DNA from 4 places in the Paenibacillus sp. GD4 genome. Region 1 is predicted to be linked to each of the others. Evidence: riboswitches for the same ligand, from Rfam matches in the RefSeq annotation. Region 1 holds a riboswitch; each other region holds the start of a gene.
What was found. A riboswitch is a leader RNA that binds a small molecule or an ion and turns the genes downstream of it on or off. The one in region 1 is predicted to bind cyclic di-GMP.
Positions count from the first base shown of each region.

Region 1 (4,207 bases):
GCTAGACAATCACAGAGGCCGTAGTATCGCTCGATTCATTGACAAAAGGCACGGGCCGTTTTTCCTACGGTACCGTGCCTTTGTACGTTTAAATTTTCGCAATCGATTCGGACAAGGCTTCCGCCATCTGGGCAAGCGATTGCGAGGTCGCCGAATTCTCCTCGACGCTGGCGGCGGTCTCTTCCGTTACGGCGGAGATGCTCTCTACCGAACGCAGCACATCGCCCGATTGAGCGGCTTGCTCCTCACAGGCAGCGGCAATTTCCACCACCTTGCTTGCGGTTTCGTTCAGCTTCGCAATAATGCGCTCGAAGGACTCTCCTGTCATCTGCGACAAGGCCACTCCCTCCTTCACGGCAAGAACACTCAGCTCGGTGTTGTGCTGCATCCCCTTGATGATTCCGGAAATTTGCTTCGTGGCTTCCCGGCTGCGTTCGGCCAGCTTACGCACCTCATCGGCGACAACGGCGAAGCCCCGGCCGTGTTCTCCCGCGCGGGCGGCCTCAATGGCGGCATTCAACGCCAGCAGATTCGTTTGGTCCGCAATTTCGTCAATAACCTCAATAATGTCACCGATGGTAGCGGAATCCTGCTCCAGCTTGGACATTTGACGGCTTACCTGATCCATGCCGGTAATCGAGTTGCGTACCGCTTCCCCGCCCTCCTTGGCAATGGAGACGGTTTGGCTGGAAAATTCGGCGGCCTGCTCCGCGTTCTCCGCCACTGAGTTGATTGCAATGGAGAGCTCCGTAATCAGCTCCGTCATGTGCTGTGCGGATTGGGATTGATCGTTGGCGCCGCTGGCAATCTCCTCGGTGCTGGCCGAAATCTGCTGTGCCGAAGCGGAAACATTCTGCGCGGAGGCCATTACGGTTCGGATCACAGAGCGCAAATTGTTCAGCATGATCCATCCGAAGGCTGCACTAATGGCCAAGCAAACGATGATGATAGTAATAATAATGGTTTGATTCAAGCTTTGCTTGGCTTCCAGTTCCTGAAGGGAGACGGCGATCTGATCATTCAGACTGTTAAGTGAATCGGCTATGATCGGATCCAGCTCCTTACGGGCCTCGCGCTCTTCGCCAAAATGAAGCTTCAGCGCTTCGGCCGGATTGCCTTGATTGTACGCGTCGAGAACTTTTTTGCTGGCGGCGGAGAAGTTAATGAAGTTTCGGCTGATTTTATCGATCGTCTGCTGCTCCTCAGGACCGAGCTCCTTCATTCTGCGAAGCGTTTGCAAATAACCGTCAATATCGGCGGTCTTCGCTTTCATTTCCGGCAGGTAGCTTGCATCACCTTGAAGGAGGAAGCCTCTCTCGTCATTGGATAAGCCCGTTAACCGAAATTGAATGGATTTCATGTGAAACCGGTACTCCTGCTTTTGCAAGAGGGCATCGTACATCTTCTGGTTGTGTTCGGTGTTAATGTAAAAATAAACCCCAATGAAAACAATCATGCTAAGCAGTGTTGCAAGAACAAGTAGAAGCTTCGTCTTCAGTCTCATGGATGTTGGCCTCCCGATTTTTGTATGACTGGGTATCAATGTAAATAAAAAAACCGCCAGGAAGCCGGTTTTCATGCAGCTTCGGTAGCCCGGCGATCGTAGTTAATGAAACCTTAGACCCGTAGCTTTGCGTCCCCGCCTTTCGAGGGGTTTGCCGTTGACGAAGAATATTCGATTTAGTAGAAAGGACCTAATCCCCCATAGTATAAAGTGTACTTTAGAAATTATCAACAAAAATCGACAAATTTCTCGTTGGTTGAGATAAATTCAGTAAAGCAAACGGATAAAAAAAGATATGTACTTTGGAAAAAACGCATCCTATAATGATAATGATAATTATTATCAATACAATACACCGAAGCAAACGCAGTCCGAACTGCATTGTCTGCATTAGCTGTGGTTAAGGAGGAAGCAACAATATGAAGGCTTTACGATGGATGGTCCTATTTGTACTGGCGTTGGCGGTTTCTGCCTGCGGAAGTACAGCGGCACCGGGAGGATCGGCGGGAACAGTCGTTAATCAGGCAGCTTCTCCGGAAGCGGGGAAATCGAAGGACCAGGGCGGGGCGAGTACAGCCGCAACAGGGGAAAAAATCATTAAGCATGCCATGGGAACGGCAACCTTAAAGAAAAAGCCGGAACGGGTGGTCGTTCTTTTCAACGGGATGACGGATATTTCGCTTCATCTGGGTGTGAAGCCTGTCGGCTCGGTAGAGTCGTGGGAAGAGAAGCCGTGGTACAACTATTTGCGGGCGCAGATGGACGGGGTGAAAAACCTCGGCGAGGAAACCCAGCCCAATGTAGAGGCCATTATCGCGCTCAAGCCGGATTTGATTATCGGAACGAAAAATCGCCATGAGAAGATTTATCCTCAGCTGGAGAGCATTGCCCCGACGATTATGACGGAAGAGATTTTCGATTGGAAGGCGAACCTGAAGATCGCAGCCGATGCGCTCTACAAGCAGGAGGAAGGCGCGAAGATTCTTAGCGAATGGGATCGCCGTGTGGCGGAGTTTAAACAGAAGGCGGGAGATAAGCTGGCCAAATCGGAGGTATCGATTGTCCGGTTCGAACGGGACGGCAGCGCGCGCTTCTATGCGACAGGGTTTGCCGGCACGATCTTCAAGGAGCTAGGATTGCCTCGTCCGAAGGCGCAAATGGTGGAAGGCAAGGCCGTGGTGAACCTCACCTCGAAGGAGCAGATGTCGCAGCTGGATGGGGACTACATATTCGATATTACCCGACTCAATGAGAATGAGCCGACGGTAGCCAAATCACAAAACGATTGGACCTCCCATCCTCTCTGGAAGAGCCTGAAGGGTGTCAAGAACGGGAAGTACTACAAGGTCGACACGATCACCTGGAACTTGGCCGGCGGGTCCATGGCGGCAAAGGCAATGCTGGATGACCTCTACCATTATTTTGAAATCAAGTAGTTCCTAGGGAGCGTTTCACCATGAATCTGATGCATTCGACTGTAGCGAAGGCCGGCGGTCTGCTGGCTCTCCTGCTGGTCCTGCTGCTGAGCTTTGTCTCCAGCATCCTTTTCGGTGCGACCCAATACGATTGGCATACCGCCTGGGCGTCCGTCTTTCACTACGATGAGAATGTCGCCGACCAAATCATTATCCGCACTACTCGTGTGCCGAGGGCTTGCATTGCCGCAGCCATAGGGGCCAGCCTTGCCATCGCGGGCACGCTGATGCAGACGCTGACACGCAATCCGCTCGCTTCGCCCAGTGTGCTAGGAGTGAATGCCGGGGCTACCTTCTTCGTCGTCCTTGCAGCCATCGCCTTCTCGATTTCATCCATGCAATGGCTGATGTGGATCTCCTTCATAGGAGCTGCCCTGGCAGCTGTGTTCGTTTACGTGCTGGGCTCAATGGGCAGAGACGGCTTGACTCCTCTCAAAATCGTACTCGCCGGCGCTGCCATGTCCGCCTTATTCGCATCGTTTACCCAAGCGATTCTGGTGCTGAACAAGCAAGGCCTCGGAACGGTGCTGTATTGGCTGACGGGAACGATTGCGGGCCGCTCTCCCGATATGATTATGGCCGTATTTCCTTATATGGCCGTGAGCTGGGCGGTCGCATGGTTCATTGCGAGAGATATGAATTTGCTCCTGATGGGCGAGGATACGGCGAAAGGCTTAGGACAAAGGACGATGTGGGTCAAGCTGACGGCCGGGATCATTATCGTCGTCCTTGCGGGCGGCTCCGTTTCGGTAGCGGGACCTATTGGTTTTATCGGGATTGTAATTCCGCATATTGCGCGTTATATCGGTGGAACGGATCATCGGTGGGTCATTCCGTATTGTGCCGTGCTCGGTGCGACCCTGCTTCTTCTGGCGGATGTGGTCGCAAGATTTATTATGATTCCCTCGGAAATGCCGGTAGGCGTGATGACGGCCGCGATCGGCGCCCCGTTTTTCATTTATATCGCGCGAAGGGGGCTGGCCAAAGCATGATGCAGCATGTTCCTGTTCGGTTCCGGCGTCGGGGAATTTCCTTTTTGCTTCATAAGCGAACGGTTGTGACAACCTTCGTTTTGCTGGCTGCTTGTATCCTCATTGCCGTGGTTAGCACAGGTATGGGGGAGATGTACATTTCTCCTGCCGATGTCATTCGAAGCGTGTTCGGCATGGGGGCCGAAGAGCATTCCATGGTCATCCAGAAGCTGCGGCTTCCCCGGATTGTCATTTCC
Region 1 is NZ_JAVCYK010000001.1:2,810,091-2,814,297, forward strand. It holds gene RAC89_RS13270 (AraC family transcriptional regulator) at 1-24, shown strand, start outside; gene RAC89_RS13275 (methyl-accepting chemotaxis protein) at 89-1,504, opposite strand; cyclic di-GMP riboswitch class I at 1,585-1,670, opposite strand; gene RAC89_RS13280 (ABC transporter substrate-binding protein) at 1,924-2,940, shown strand; gene RAC89_RS13285 (FecCD family ABC transporter permease) at 2,970-3,971, shown strand; gene RAC89_RS13290 (FecCD family ABC transporter permease) at 3,968-4,207, shown strand, end outside.

Region 2 (4,207 bases), 390 kb from region 1:
TGCCTCACCTACGACCTCATATCCGGACTGTCTTAAGCAATCGGCAACCATTCTTCGCATAAAGTTCGTATCGTCTACCACCAGCACCCGATAGGACATATTCCGTGGCCTCCTTTGTGTTTTCACTGCAAATTCTGTGCCTCAACCGCTGCTGATTTCACGCAGCACTTCATCCACTGTCGTAATGCCGCTGCGTGCCTTCATGAGACCGTCATAAAGCAGGGACTTCGAACCACTCTGCTCCAGCTGCTGCTTCAGTTCCTCCGGTTGGCGCCTCGATAACATCCAGCTTCGTAGTCCTTCCTCTGACGTCACCACCTCTTGAAGAGGAACATACCCCCTATAGCCGGTCTGCTGGCATAAGCTGCAGCCGCTGCCCCGGATGACCGTAGGCTTGCCGCTGATCTGGGCGGATACGAAGGAGCGGAAGTTTCCGATCAGCCCCTTGCTTGCCTTGCCGTCCTCCGGATGAAGCAGCCCATGGCTTTCGAATTGGGCGGCCTCCTCATCCGTGACCGGAACCGATTGGGCGCATTGCTTGCATACTCTGCGTACCATACGCTGGGAAACGACACAATGCAGGGAGGAAGCCGCTAAGTAGGGATCCGTTCCTCTATCCAGCAAGTGCTGAAGGGTCTCTGCGGCACTGCTGCCGAGGACACTCCCTATAATCAGCTTTCCCCCAGCTGCGGCGCGGAGCGCCATCTGCAGCATGCCCGGTGAAGAAAGATCATCGATGAGGATGGCGTTCGGCTCCTGCCTCAGCACGGAGCGGAGAGCCAGAGGGGCTGTGAGGCCGACTTCATCCTTCACTTCCACCTGCTGAACGCCGTCCAGCCTGCGCAGTACACGTTCCTCGACCGATGCGCATCGGAGCGTTTCTTTGTTCAGCTCCTCCATCAGCGTGTACAGCGTTGTCGTTTTGCCGCTGCCCCAAGGCCCTGAAACTAATATCAGTCCGGAGGGCCGTCGAATCGATTTTTCCAATTTATGAAGGTTCGGCTCGCTGAGCGATAGTTCGGAGAGCTTGCGGATTGCTTCCGAAGCATCGGTTACACTGACGAAAAGGCTCTCCCCCGCGGTGGTCGGCAGAGTGGAGAGACGCAGATCGACCGTCCTGTCCGCTACATGGACCCGCAGCGATCCTTCCTGAGGGAGCTTACGCTCCGAAGGGTCGAGCGCAAAGGCGTTCTTCATCCGTTCCGTCAGCCCAAGCTGCAGTTTAGAGGGCAGCGTTGTATGGGTTCGCATCGAACGGTCGATTTTGAATCGGACCCAAGCACCCTCATTCTGAGGCTCCAGGTAAATACCGCAAGCCGTTTGCCGAACGGCCTCCTCCAGCAATTGCTCCCAGAGATCCGTCGCATCCTGCATACCGTAGTGCCGAAGAACGGCTTGCTCGATTTCCGTTCTTGTCGCAAGACAGGGCTGTACCAGCAAGCCGGTTGTCATTTGGATGTCCTTAAGGGCCTCCTGATTCAGGGGGTCCAGCATGACCACCCTTAGTTTTCTCCCTTTGACCTCCAGCGGCATGACCCCGTGCTTACGGGCTAACGTCCCTGGGATCAGCTGCAGGGTTTGCTCGTCGAACTGAGCCTCCTCCATATTGACTACGGGGACGCCGAGCTGGAATTCGAGCGCTTCTACCAGCTGCCGTTCTGTGATAGAGCCGTTTAAGGTTAGCAGCTCACCCAGCTTTCGGGGCGTGGTCGCCTGCTGCAGAAGGGTCTGCTCCAACGTTTCCTTCGTAATCAGCCCGTTCATGATTAGAAGCTCGCCAAGTCGCATAGGGATCTCCTCTCTCTAGAAATGAACGCAAAAAAGCCAAGCACCTCCGAGCAACCCGGCTGTCCTGCCATCCCTGGGGATGGGGTAGACCCGTGGCTTTGCGTCCCCGACTTTCGTACGGGTTTGCCTTTGTTCCTTGTCTTGGCTTCCTACACACATCGTCAAATTTCACTTACTATCCATTGTACCAAAGCCCGTACTAATCGATATGAGGAGGGAGAATCAATTGTAACCGATACCATCATAGGCCTGAAGAGGGTCATGGCGACCTTTCAAACAAGGAATACAGTCCCCCCAGGAGGGACTTTTTTCCTTATGGGAGCCGATTGCTTTTAACATAAACTCCGGGTTAAGGGTAAGGTGACGCAGTGAATTCCGCCCCCCAGCTTATAGATTTCATCGACCTCTACGGGAATGACATCAATCCCATGTTTAGCAAGCAGGTCCATCGTACGAGCTCCGCTGCTGGAGAATAAGACCCTTCCAGGTTCGAGGGTCAGGGCATTGATCGTTAGGGGAGGATCCTTGGGATCTACATGCAGCAGCTCGATGTCGCGCTGGTGCAGCTCATCGAGGAACCAAAACGGCAGCAGCGCCGTGTTCACGAGAGCCTTGTGATGATCGATCGGCATAAAGGCTTCGTCCAGATGGATGATCGTTGAGGGCAAATCGATGACTAGGAGGCGAATTTGCTGCAAGGATAAAATGAACCGGATTTGCTCAATCCCCGCAGGGTTAACCCGTTCGGACCGGCCGATCAGCGCAGTGGCCGGATCCAGCATCATAAAGCTGCCGCCCTCTGCAAGGCCCGTTCCCTGAACCATGCCTAGGATTGGAATTCCCAGCCCTGCGAATGTCCGGGCAGCCAGCGGTGTCTCCCCATAGCGCAAATGAAGGGCTGGACGGGACAGGATAACACCTCCGGGTATTACCATAGCAAGGTCCCTCGTGAACATTCGCTCCGGGAGTCCATCGGAGGCTTCGTCCAGTGACAGGACTTCGATCCCCTCCTTCTTCAACGCTTGAGTCAAGCCGTCATATTGTGTTTGCAGCCGTTCCAGAGCAGGGAGCTCTTCTTGTCGGTAGTCACTAGGTGTGTTGCCCTTTACCTCTTCGTTGAATACAGGGCCGGCTTCGATTTCTGCCACATGGCGGTGCAGATGCAGCACTTCCCGGCCCGGACGATGCATCAGAATTTTGCCTATGCGGCCGATCTCATTCGATGCCCCCCAATAATCCCCCCATACTTCTCGAAGCATTTCCTTATCGTAAGAGGGCTTCGTCACCAAGTCCCTGGATAAATATCGTTTAGTAAGCTTCATAAGTGCAGTCTCATTCCTTTCCTCTCTTTTCAGTGTAACCACAGATCAACGGTTTCAGCCTAGGATTTGGGCAAAGAAGAAAGTAGTGGTACAATGGCAGGAGTATGATTATAGGAGATGAACCATGTTTAGCGAAGATGTTATTTTGACCAAAGAGGGGCTTGCGAATTTGGAGGCCGAGCTTGAGGAGCTCAAAACCGTAAAGCGTAAAGAGCTGGCCGAGCGCCTTAAGGTAGCCATCAGCTACGGTGATTTGAGGGAAAACAGTGAATATCATTCGGCGAAGGACGAGCAGGCGTTCTTGGAAACTCGTATCAAGACGCTGGAGAACATGCTTAAGAAAGCCCGCGTTGTGGAAGCCGGAGCCAATGATCTTTCGACGGTACAAGTGGGCTGCAAGGTGGTTCTCCATGATGTGGAGTTTGACGAGAAGGTGGAGTACCAGTTAGTAGGTCCGGCCGAAGCGGATGTGGAGAGCAACAAGATCTCGTACGAAAGTCCCCTGGGCAAGGAGCTAATGGGTAAGTCAGTCGGTAGTAAAATCAGCGTTCCGGCGCCGTCCGGGATTATCGAATATGAGCTGTTAGAGATCAAGCTGTAGGCAAAACAATCCAAATCACTCCAAATAGGGGTGATTTTTGTTTTTAACGGTTTTTGTTTGGGAGCCGTTGACAGGCTTGGCGGGCGTTGGATACGATGGTGCATAAGATATGGCTTTCAAGCACGCCTGAAGGTCGAGAAGCCGGGCGGCGCGGATGAGCTGCTGACGGCGCTGGAACCATGTGATGCATCAGCGCCAGACACGGGCTTATGGCGTACTATAGCGAGGAAGAGAACTATCGGACGATGAAGCGAGAATCGGGAGGGGATGAAAGGGTGGAAGAAAAAGGAGAAAAAGACACATGGGCAATCGGCAGAGCCGCAGAGCAGGTCCTGATCGGACTTGCCGGATGGGGCGACCACGATTCGCTCTATGCGGATACGGGCGTGACCGGCAGGGATAAGCTCCGGGCGTACAGCGGGCATTTTCCAGTGGTCGAGGTGGACAGCTCCTTCTATGCGATCCAGTCCCCCGAGACCTTCGCCCGGTGGGCTGA
Region 2 is NZ_JAVCYK010000001.1:2,416,893-2,421,099, reverse strand. It holds gene RAC89_RS31650 (response regulator) at 1-99, opposite strand, end outside; gene RAC89_RS11390 (GspE/PulE family protein) at 142-1,788, opposite strand; cyclic di-GMP riboswitch class I at 1,835-1,926, opposite strand; gene RAC89_RS11385 (dimethylarginine dimethylaminohydrolase family protein) at 2,121-3,110, opposite strand; gene greA (transcription elongation factor GreA) at 3,235-3,711, shown strand; gene RAC89_RS11375 (DUF72 domain-containing protein) at 3,987-4,207, shown strand, end outside.
Region 2: it holds a riboswitch for cyclic di-GMP, as region 1 does, so the genes downstream of both, RAC89_RS11390 (GspE/PulE family protein) here and RAC89_RS13275 (methyl-accepting chemotaxis protein) in region 1, are expected to answer to the same signal.

Region 3 (4,207 bases), 1.7 Mb from region 1:
GGGAGCTGCTCAGGCTCGAAGCTGTGATCGGCTACAATTCGGCGCATCGCTTCCGCGACCTTCCATGCCTCCGCACCACGATGTCCCGGCAGCAGCAGAACAAACTCCTCTCCGCCGTAACGTGCCATAAGATGCTGAGGCGGAAGATGCGGGGCCACTACCAGCGGTACATTCCTCAGCACCAAATCCCCAAAGAGATGTCCGAAGCGATCGTTTACCTGCTTGAAATAATCTACATCATATAAAATAACGGAGATCGGCTCTCCATGCAGCTCGGCTCGTTCCAGCCATTGCTCGGCCAGATGGAAAAAGTGACGGCGATTATAGATGCCGGTCAGCTCATCCGTTATGGCCATCATTTCCTTTTCCCGATACAGCTGCGCATTCGTCACGGCGATGACCGCTTGGCTGCAAAAGCTTAACACCAGCTCGACTTCACTTCGCTCAAAGGCCGGCTCCTTCCTCTCGATGATGTGCAAACCAACGAGCTTCCCGTGCATTTCGAGCGGTACGGCCAGAAGGTAGCCCTGTCCATCCGTACTGCATACCATAATCGGCTGGTGGTCTTGTCTCATTTGAGCAAACCAAGCCTTAACCTCTAAGGGATCCCGTTGAGACAATCCTATGCCGTGATCGGTTTCCGCATGAGGGACTAAACGATCGGACTCCAGCATCCATGAAGCCGCGCGATCATAACGGACAAGCTTCAGCAGCTCGTAGAAGGCAAGGTCCTTCACTTGCTCGGCATCCAAAGTAGAATTCAGCTTATACATGCAGGTTCGAAGCAGCTCGGAAACCCGGCTCCTCTCCCGCTCCGCGACGTTTTCCAGCTGAAGACGGTTCGCCGTTTCCTGCGCCTGCATCAGCTCCCCGATTCGAATCAGCATGTCATTGAGCGAGGTCCCGAGCACACGGAATTCATCCTTAGCCCGGAGCTGCACCCTGGCGGTAAGGTCCCCTGCCCCGGCTCGCATAATTACTCTGATAATCTCGTGAAGCGGTTTCGTCACCCAACGGAACAAGATCATGACGAACAACCCGAACGCCGCTGTGATGGAAAGAAGAAGCACCATCGCGTACTTATAGGCCAAATCGATCAGCGGACTTTGAATGTCCGCCACGTCATCCTCTACGATGACGGTCCAATCGGCCAGAGGGATTTTGGAATACGCCAAATATTTGGACCCTTGACCGTTCGAAATCACCATACCGCCGTTCATTTCATCGGATTGATCCCGGATAACGCTTATAATCTCCTCGCTTTTTACCTTCGTTTGAATCAAGTTGTCGTTGGCGGAGTGAGCCAATATCATTCCGTCAGCATCCACGATATACAGCACTCCATGCTTGTTTATTTTGATGCCCTTCAACTGATCCGAGAAAAAAGAAGTATAAATGGAATTGCCGACGACCCCTATGACTTGGCCTGAAGGTTCCTTAACCGGCACCGCAATAACGATGATCGTTTGGCTGTTGGCCCTGGAAGCAATCGTGCCGCTAACAGCCGGTGCCCCTTTCATCGCCGCGATAAAGTAGCTGCGGTCCTTCACTATAATTTGACCTGTCTCCGGTGCTGCGTCGCTGCCGGCAATAACTACTCCCTCGGAATCGCCGAGCCAAAATTTCTCATGCAGCACCGAACCGTGATAAGCGTCCTGAAGCGCCTTCGTAGATAATGAGAGCTGCGGATTCGTCGAATCAAAAAAATGTACGCCGGATTCGCTTCTAGCGGCCAGCGTATGACGAAACAGCTGCTGGGAGGCGAGGATTTCGGTTTGCCGTATTTCTGCGGAAACCAACCCCCGAATGGCTTCTCCCATACGATAAGCATTCGCCTTCATTTCGTCGTCACTCTTGCGAAGCAGAAGCTCCGAGCTATAGAAATATGTGATGATCCCGGAAATAAGTATGGAGGCTGAAACAATGACAACGATAAGGATCGGCAATTTGATCCGCAAATTCATAGGCTTTCCCCTCACTCCATCGATGAACATGACATGCTGCGAGTTATTGGCGCCGCGTTGCGATGATTCAAACGCAATCCGATTTCTGCGGCCCGGCCGCCCTAGAGTCAGCACTCCTTAGGCCCGAAGCTTTGCGCCCCCTCCTTTCGGAAGGTTTGCCCACTCGACATTATTCGACACATTTTAGTATAAGATATTTTTAGCTATTTGTCTAAGGGACTACGGGCAAGGATTACCATACCACTTTATATGCGCAAAATAAAAACCACCGGTAACGGCAACCCAGTGGCCTTCTCTTATAAAATTACATACAATTCTCATGCTTCACCGTGATGACGACATTCCCTTTTTTATGCCCTTTTTCAACATAACGATGCGCTTCGGGAACTTGCTCCAACGAGTAGCGTCTATCGATAACCGCTTTCAGCTTCCCTTCTTCTGCGAGCCCTTTGAGGAAAAGCAGATCTTCCTTGCGTACCTTGGCAATCCCTTGGCCATCGACCGTCACATAGCTCCCGCTTGGAGCAAGTGCTTTCTTGGCAGCGGATTTCGAGAGCTTCCCTACAGCGTCGAAGATCAGATCGTAGCACCCTACTTCCAGGGTAAACTCCTCCTTCGTGTAGTCCATCACCTGATCCGCCCCTATGGCTTTGACAAATTCAAGGTTGGAGGCGCTGCACACCCCGGTAACCTCCGCGCCATAATATTTCGCCAGCTGCACCGCAGACGTGCCTACAGCTCCGGAAGCTCCATAGATTAGAACCCTCTGCCCTTGCCTTATATTCCCTTTGCGAAAAAAATGCAATGCCGTCGTAGCTCCCATAGGAACGGCAGCCGCCTCTTCATAGCTCATGTTCGCGGGCTTTAAAGCCATCACACCGTCCTCCCGCAAACATGTGTACTCCGCATGCGCTCCGAAGCCCATCCCGGTCAGGGCATAAATTTGATCCCCTTCCCGAAAGCTCCGGACCTCCTTGCCCACCGCTTCAATCTCTCCGGCCAGCTCGACGCCAAGGATGGGCTTCCTCGGTTTCCTAAGTCCCAAGACAATGCGCATAGGGAGCCACAGCGATAGCGGGCTTTGAAAGCGGCGCACACGCAAGTCACCGGCCGACACCGTCGTCGCATGAATTTTCACCAGCACTTCCTTGTCCTTGGGAATCGGCTTCTCCACCTCAGCCAGCTTCAGCACATCCGCGGAACCGTATTTTGTACATAATATCGCTCTCATGGACTTCCTCCCCCAACGGCATATTGGAATTAGCATACATGCCAATGGATGCGATTCCATAGATACTAAAGTACGGTTTTGACGAAATGCTTAAAGAAGACCAAGCTTGCGGGCAAGAGCTACCGCTTCGGTGCGCCGTTTGACCTGCAGCTTGTCGAAGATGATCCGGTTATGCCCTTTCACCGTACTCAGGGAAATGAAAAGGCGCTCGCCTATCTCGTGATTCGACAATCCTAGGGCTATGAGACGGAGCACCTCCGTTTCCCGCGCGGTAAGCGGCTCAATCAGTGAGGGCGCTTGAGGCAGATCGGAGAGGAGCCCGCTATGGATTCCCTCCGCTTTCATGGCGGACAGCAGCTTTCCGATGTACTCTTGCATGATTCCCGCAGCCGCGGCTTCCGACAAGAGACCGGCCATCGGCAGCCCTTCCTCGAGAAACAGCCGGACGAAGCCTCCCGGCTCCGCTAATGCCAAGGCATAGCTCAGCTGCTGCAAGGATCTCAGCTTTTCTCCATGGGCATGCAGCGCAAGGGCTTCGAGAATCAAGCCTTGAAGCCGTTCATCCTCCCAGCCTTTGGCTTCCACCCATTCCATGTGCGGTCCCAGCAGAGCCAGCGCTGCAGCTGTATCTCCTTGAGCCAGATGGGCCCGAGCCAGACTCACAGGAAGCTTGTGTTTCCGGGCGAGCTGCAAGGCTGCCGTGAGATTGCCCTGCCGAAGCAGCACCTGCACGCGTACGGCGGAGATGAAGGGGAATTGATGCTCATACCGATGCTGTCTTGCAAAATGCTCGGACCGGACAACGATCTCGGCAGCCTCGCTTACTTTCCCTTGAGCCAGCTTCAACCGGGCGAGAAACACCTCGCATGCCACCACCCGGTCCGAATGCTCCAGCAGCCTGGCCAGACGGGATGCCTGTTGGCTGTGCCGCTGTGCCTCCTCCAGCCGGTTCCACTCATAATGGATACGGGCTAAGCCGAGATGGGCCTCACATGCGACAGGCAGCGGCGGG
Region 3 is NZ_JAVCYK010000001.1:1,160,026-1,164,232, forward strand. It holds gene RAC89_RS05555 (diguanylate cyclase) at 1-2,078, opposite strand, end outside; cyclic di-GMP riboswitch class I at 2,048-2,134, opposite strand; gene RAC89_RS05560 (NAD(P)-dependent alcohol dehydrogenase) at 2,269-3,195, opposite strand; gene RAC89_RS05565 (winged helix-turn-helix domain-containing protein) at 3,286-4,207, opposite strand, start outside.
Region 3: it holds a riboswitch for cyclic di-GMP, as region 1 does, so the genes downstream of both, RAC89_RS05555 (diguanylate cyclase) here and RAC89_RS13275 (methyl-accepting chemotaxis protein) in region 1, are expected to answer to the same signal.

Region 4 (4,207 bases), on a different contig from region 1:
TTCGGTGAAGCCTACGGCATCCATTTCGTCGATCTGCTGCATGAGCTGCGCGTACGGCATGCTTGCAGCCTGTTGATATCCTCCGAGCTGCCGATTTCACAGGTCGCCTATGAATCCGGCTTCTCCTCATTTTCCACCTTCTCCCGCGCGTTCCTGCGCATACGCGGCATGACGCCAAGACAGTACCGGGAGCGGCAGCTGAAAGGCATCGCAGGATTGCATTAAGCCGTCACGTTACAAGGCAATCGTCTACAATGGAAATAACCGCTCCCTATTTCAGAGAGCGGTTATTCTTACGCTAATATCATACGGTGTACTGAGTTATCACGGAACGCAGCTTCTGAGAGATACGTGCCAGTTCGTCGGAGGAAGCGGAAATTTCTTGCATCGAAGCAAGCTGCTGCTGCGAGGAGGATGACACCTGCAAGGCATGATCGGCGGCGTTGCGGGAGGTTGTCACCATCTCTGCCATCGAAGCGGTCACCTGCTCCGTACCGGCGGACATCTCCTGCGCGGCTGCGGATACCTCCTGGATCTGATCGGACACCTGCTGTACGGAAGCAACGATCCGCTCAAGCATACTGCCGGCTTGCCCGATGACCTGTTTGCCCAGCTCAACCTCCTCCACACCGGACATAATCCGTGTGACGGCTCCGCCGGTTTGCTTCTGTATCTCCCGAATCACCTCGGTAATTTGTCCCGCCGATTGCTTCGTCTGTTCTGCCAGCTTCTTGACCTCGGAAGCTACGACCATAAAGCCGGCGCCGTGTTCCCCTGCCCGCGCCGCTTCGATGGAAGCGTTCAAGGCAAGTAAATTCGTCTGAACCGCGATTTCGGAGATGACGCCGATGATCGAATCGATTTCCTCGGAATGTTTACCCAGCTGCTGTACAACGGCGGCGGATTCCCCTACCGTAGCATGAATCTTGTTCATTTGCCCAATCGCCTGCTGCAAAGCTTCGTTACCGCTTATCGCCTGCTCACCGGCTGTCGCTGCGGCTTCCGCTACCGTAGAGGAGGTTTCAGCGATTCGCTGAATCCCCTGCGCCATCTCCTCCATGGCTACGGAGGTTTCCTCAGCCCCCTTCAGCTGCGTGTGGGTTCCGGCGGCTACTTGCTGGGTTGCTTCCGTAATTTGATTGCTTGCCTGGGTAGATGCGTGTGCATTGCGTGTCAGCATCTCCGCCGACTCAGCTACCTGCTCGGACGCCTGCTGACCGGCAAGAATCGTTTCCCTAAACGTATCCGCCATCCGATTGAAGGCATTTGCAACAATGGCAAGCTCATCCCTTGACTCCAATCGGACACGGAACGTCAGGTTCCCTTCAGCTATTTCCGATGCCGAGGCTTCCAAAGCACCGACCGCTCTTTGAACGGAGACATAGAACGAAATAAACAAGTAGATGACACCGAGCAGCACCAGCAGAGCTACCGTAACAAGAATTGTCTTATGCATATTCGCTTCATCGATTCTTGTCTGGAGCAAGCTCTTCAAAACTTCCATTTGGGTTTCATATTGCTTATACGTTAGCTCCACTGACCCGCTTAGGCTGGCGTATGTATCTTTCGGCTTCATGGTGAAAGAAGCATCCAGCAAAGTAACCCGATTGACGAATTCCAGCAGCTTTGACGTTTCCGCGGCATTGTTATTATAAGCTTCCTTCAGTTTCGATCCTGCTTGCTCGTGGATGTCCGCCGTAATAATCAGGTTCGAATTGATGGTCTCCAGCGTTGTTTTGATTTGCTCAGACAAAGTTGTAAGAGTCTGCTGTGTAGCGATGCCGGATGATCTTGCAGCCGTGAAGGATATCGCCAAAGCTCTGGCGCGGCCGACGCGGTCCGCCAGCAGTGGCATTTGCTTAAGCGCCGAATCCATCAAGTAGTAGCTTCCTATTTCGCCGTCAATAACGAGACCGGAGGAATTCGTGATATGCGTCATCAGAGAACGAATGTCCGTTAGAATGGAGCCGTGCTGATCAAGGCTTTGCTGAGGAGAAAGATCCGTCCCCTTGTTCTTGAGCTCGTTCCACTTTTTCAGGATAGCGCTCCATCGCTCCGTTGTTTTGAAATCCTCGCCCATTTCGCCGTTGAGCTGTTCTATGGACACTATAGCTTGCTGAATGGCTTCCTCGGTTTTTGGCACGTTTTCTTGTAAAGAGGCATCTCCAAGAATGATGCCGCTAAAGAGCGCGCGCCGCGTATCCATAGCGATCAGCAGGTCTTTAAGACTATCCGCATAGGTAACGCCTCGCAGCTCCTCTTTGATATGGGATGATGCGGTTGACGCATTGGAGTATTGCAGAAACGTTAGAACCAATAGCGGAACGATAACAAGAAGACCGATGACGATAAATTTGTTAACATACTTCAATCGGTTCATGATCCATTCGCCCGGTGCGAAAAATACCCTTACTTTCTGTGCAATGCCTTGGGATGTCCTGTTGGTTGCCATGCTGTCATTTCCCTCCGTCATGAAAAATAAAAAAAGGAAACCGCGTGTTTCGGTCTCCTTTAATGCAAGAGGCTTGAAACATTCGGCAGCTGGCTGGCATGAAGGGTTCCCCCTTTGTAGCCCCTATAGCTTTGCGGCCAACGCTTTCGCGAAGTGTGCCTGTATCGTGTCTTTTTACCTAAGGTCGATTCTTATTATATACTCATGCGGTAGGAAATTGGTAGGGGGTCTGTTAAACTTTTTTACAATTTCGACATAACACGACCGGCGTGGGTTCAACCTACTTTCGAGAGCCGTTAACCACAACGTTCATAGCAGCGGCATACTCCCCGAATGTAGCTGTAATGCTTGAAGTGCCTGCAAGATGAGCCTTAACCTGTCCGTGGGCGTTAACCGATGCAACCGAACCGTCGCCATGGGCAAACTTCACTTTCTCCGGAGCTTCTTTCCGCGAGCCGTCTTTATACTGCAAGTAAGCTGTTACAGTGGTTTCCTCGCCGGGCTCGGCTTTCCAGTCAGCAGGACTCAAGACCATGCCAACAATCGTATTCCATTCGAAATAAACACGGTAAGTCGTAAGGTGCACCCCGTCCTCCGCCGTGACGACAATTGTGGCAGCACCGGGAACTCCTTCCGCCTGCGATACGGCAATAGAGGCTTTAGCATCTGCAGCATCAGCTGTAATCGGCAGTGCGCTGCTTGTGCCTTCCGGCAAATATACGGTATATTCCAGAAGCTCGGCCGCGAAGCCCGCCAGGGGGGCGCCTTCTAATTGTATAGCGGCAAGCCGGGAGTTGTTGCTCATCACATATACTGTAGATGACGCGCTAATGCCGTCCAAGGTCGCCGTAATTTCAGCCGCACCGGGGTTCAGCGGTGTGACGATACCCGCCGGGCTCACGGTCAGCACTGACGAATCGGATACCGTGTATTTCACATGGCTCGTGACGTTACTAGTAAATCCGCCGGAATAGCTGCCGGTAACCTTCAGAGGGTACTGCTCCCCGATCACCGCCTTCCCATCGGTCTGGTCCACTGTAACTGCTGCAGCTGCCTTTTCAGGTACAGGTTGCTGACGATCGGTAAATGGTCGGAGGCTTGCGTCTGAATGACGCGGGCGTTCTCACGTTCACCGAGCATGACGTCGCTGGAGGCCAAGATATAGTCAATCGTGGCCGACGGGTTGACCGAATCAATGGTAAACGCATTCGGCTGGTCTGCGAACTGGTTCTGAAGCTCTTTGGTGAACTTGCTCATTTCCGGAGCATACGGCCTCGCGTTAAAATCGCCTACAAGGATTTTGGGGCCGCTTCGTTTCGCCATAATAGCTAATATTTCATCCGCCTGGGTATTCCGCTGAATGGCATCCAGTCCCAAGTGGGTGGAATAGAAGCTCAGCTGAACCCCTTGAACGTCAATCGTCGTCTCGAGTACCCCACGCTGCTCCTGACCATAGCTCGTAAGCCAATAATTCTGGTTCTGCACAATGGGGTATTTGCTCAGAACGGCAGTGCCGTATTGGCTTCTCGGCTGCCCCGGCTCTGACGGCGGACGGTCCAGATTGGCCCCATACGCGAACTGCATGCCAAGCAAGTCGGACAATCGTTGGATCGTATCTTCGTTATTGCTGCGGCTCGAATAATAACGGTCCACCTCCTGCAGGCCGACAATGTCCGCACCCGACTGCCTGATGACATCGGCTATTCTATCCAGATTGTAATTATCGGACGGGTCAGCACCGTGATGAATGTTATA
Region 4 is NZ_JAVCYK010000002.1:289,728-293,934, reverse strand. It holds gene RAC89_RS24580 (AraC family transcriptional regulator) at 1-225, shown strand, start outside; gene RAC89_RS24575 (methyl-accepting chemotaxis protein) at 305-2,452, opposite strand; cyclic di-GMP riboswitch class I at 2,534-2,622, opposite strand; gene RAC89_RS24570 (Ig-like domain-containing protein) at 2,733-3,488, opposite strand; gene RAC89_RS24565 (endonuclease/exonuclease/phosphatase family protein) at 3,461-4,207, opposite strand, start outside.
Region 4: it holds a riboswitch for cyclic di-GMP, as region 1 does, so the genes downstream of both, RAC89_RS24575 (methyl-accepting chemotaxis protein) here and RAC89_RS13275 (methyl-accepting chemotaxis protein) in region 1, are expected to answer to the same signal.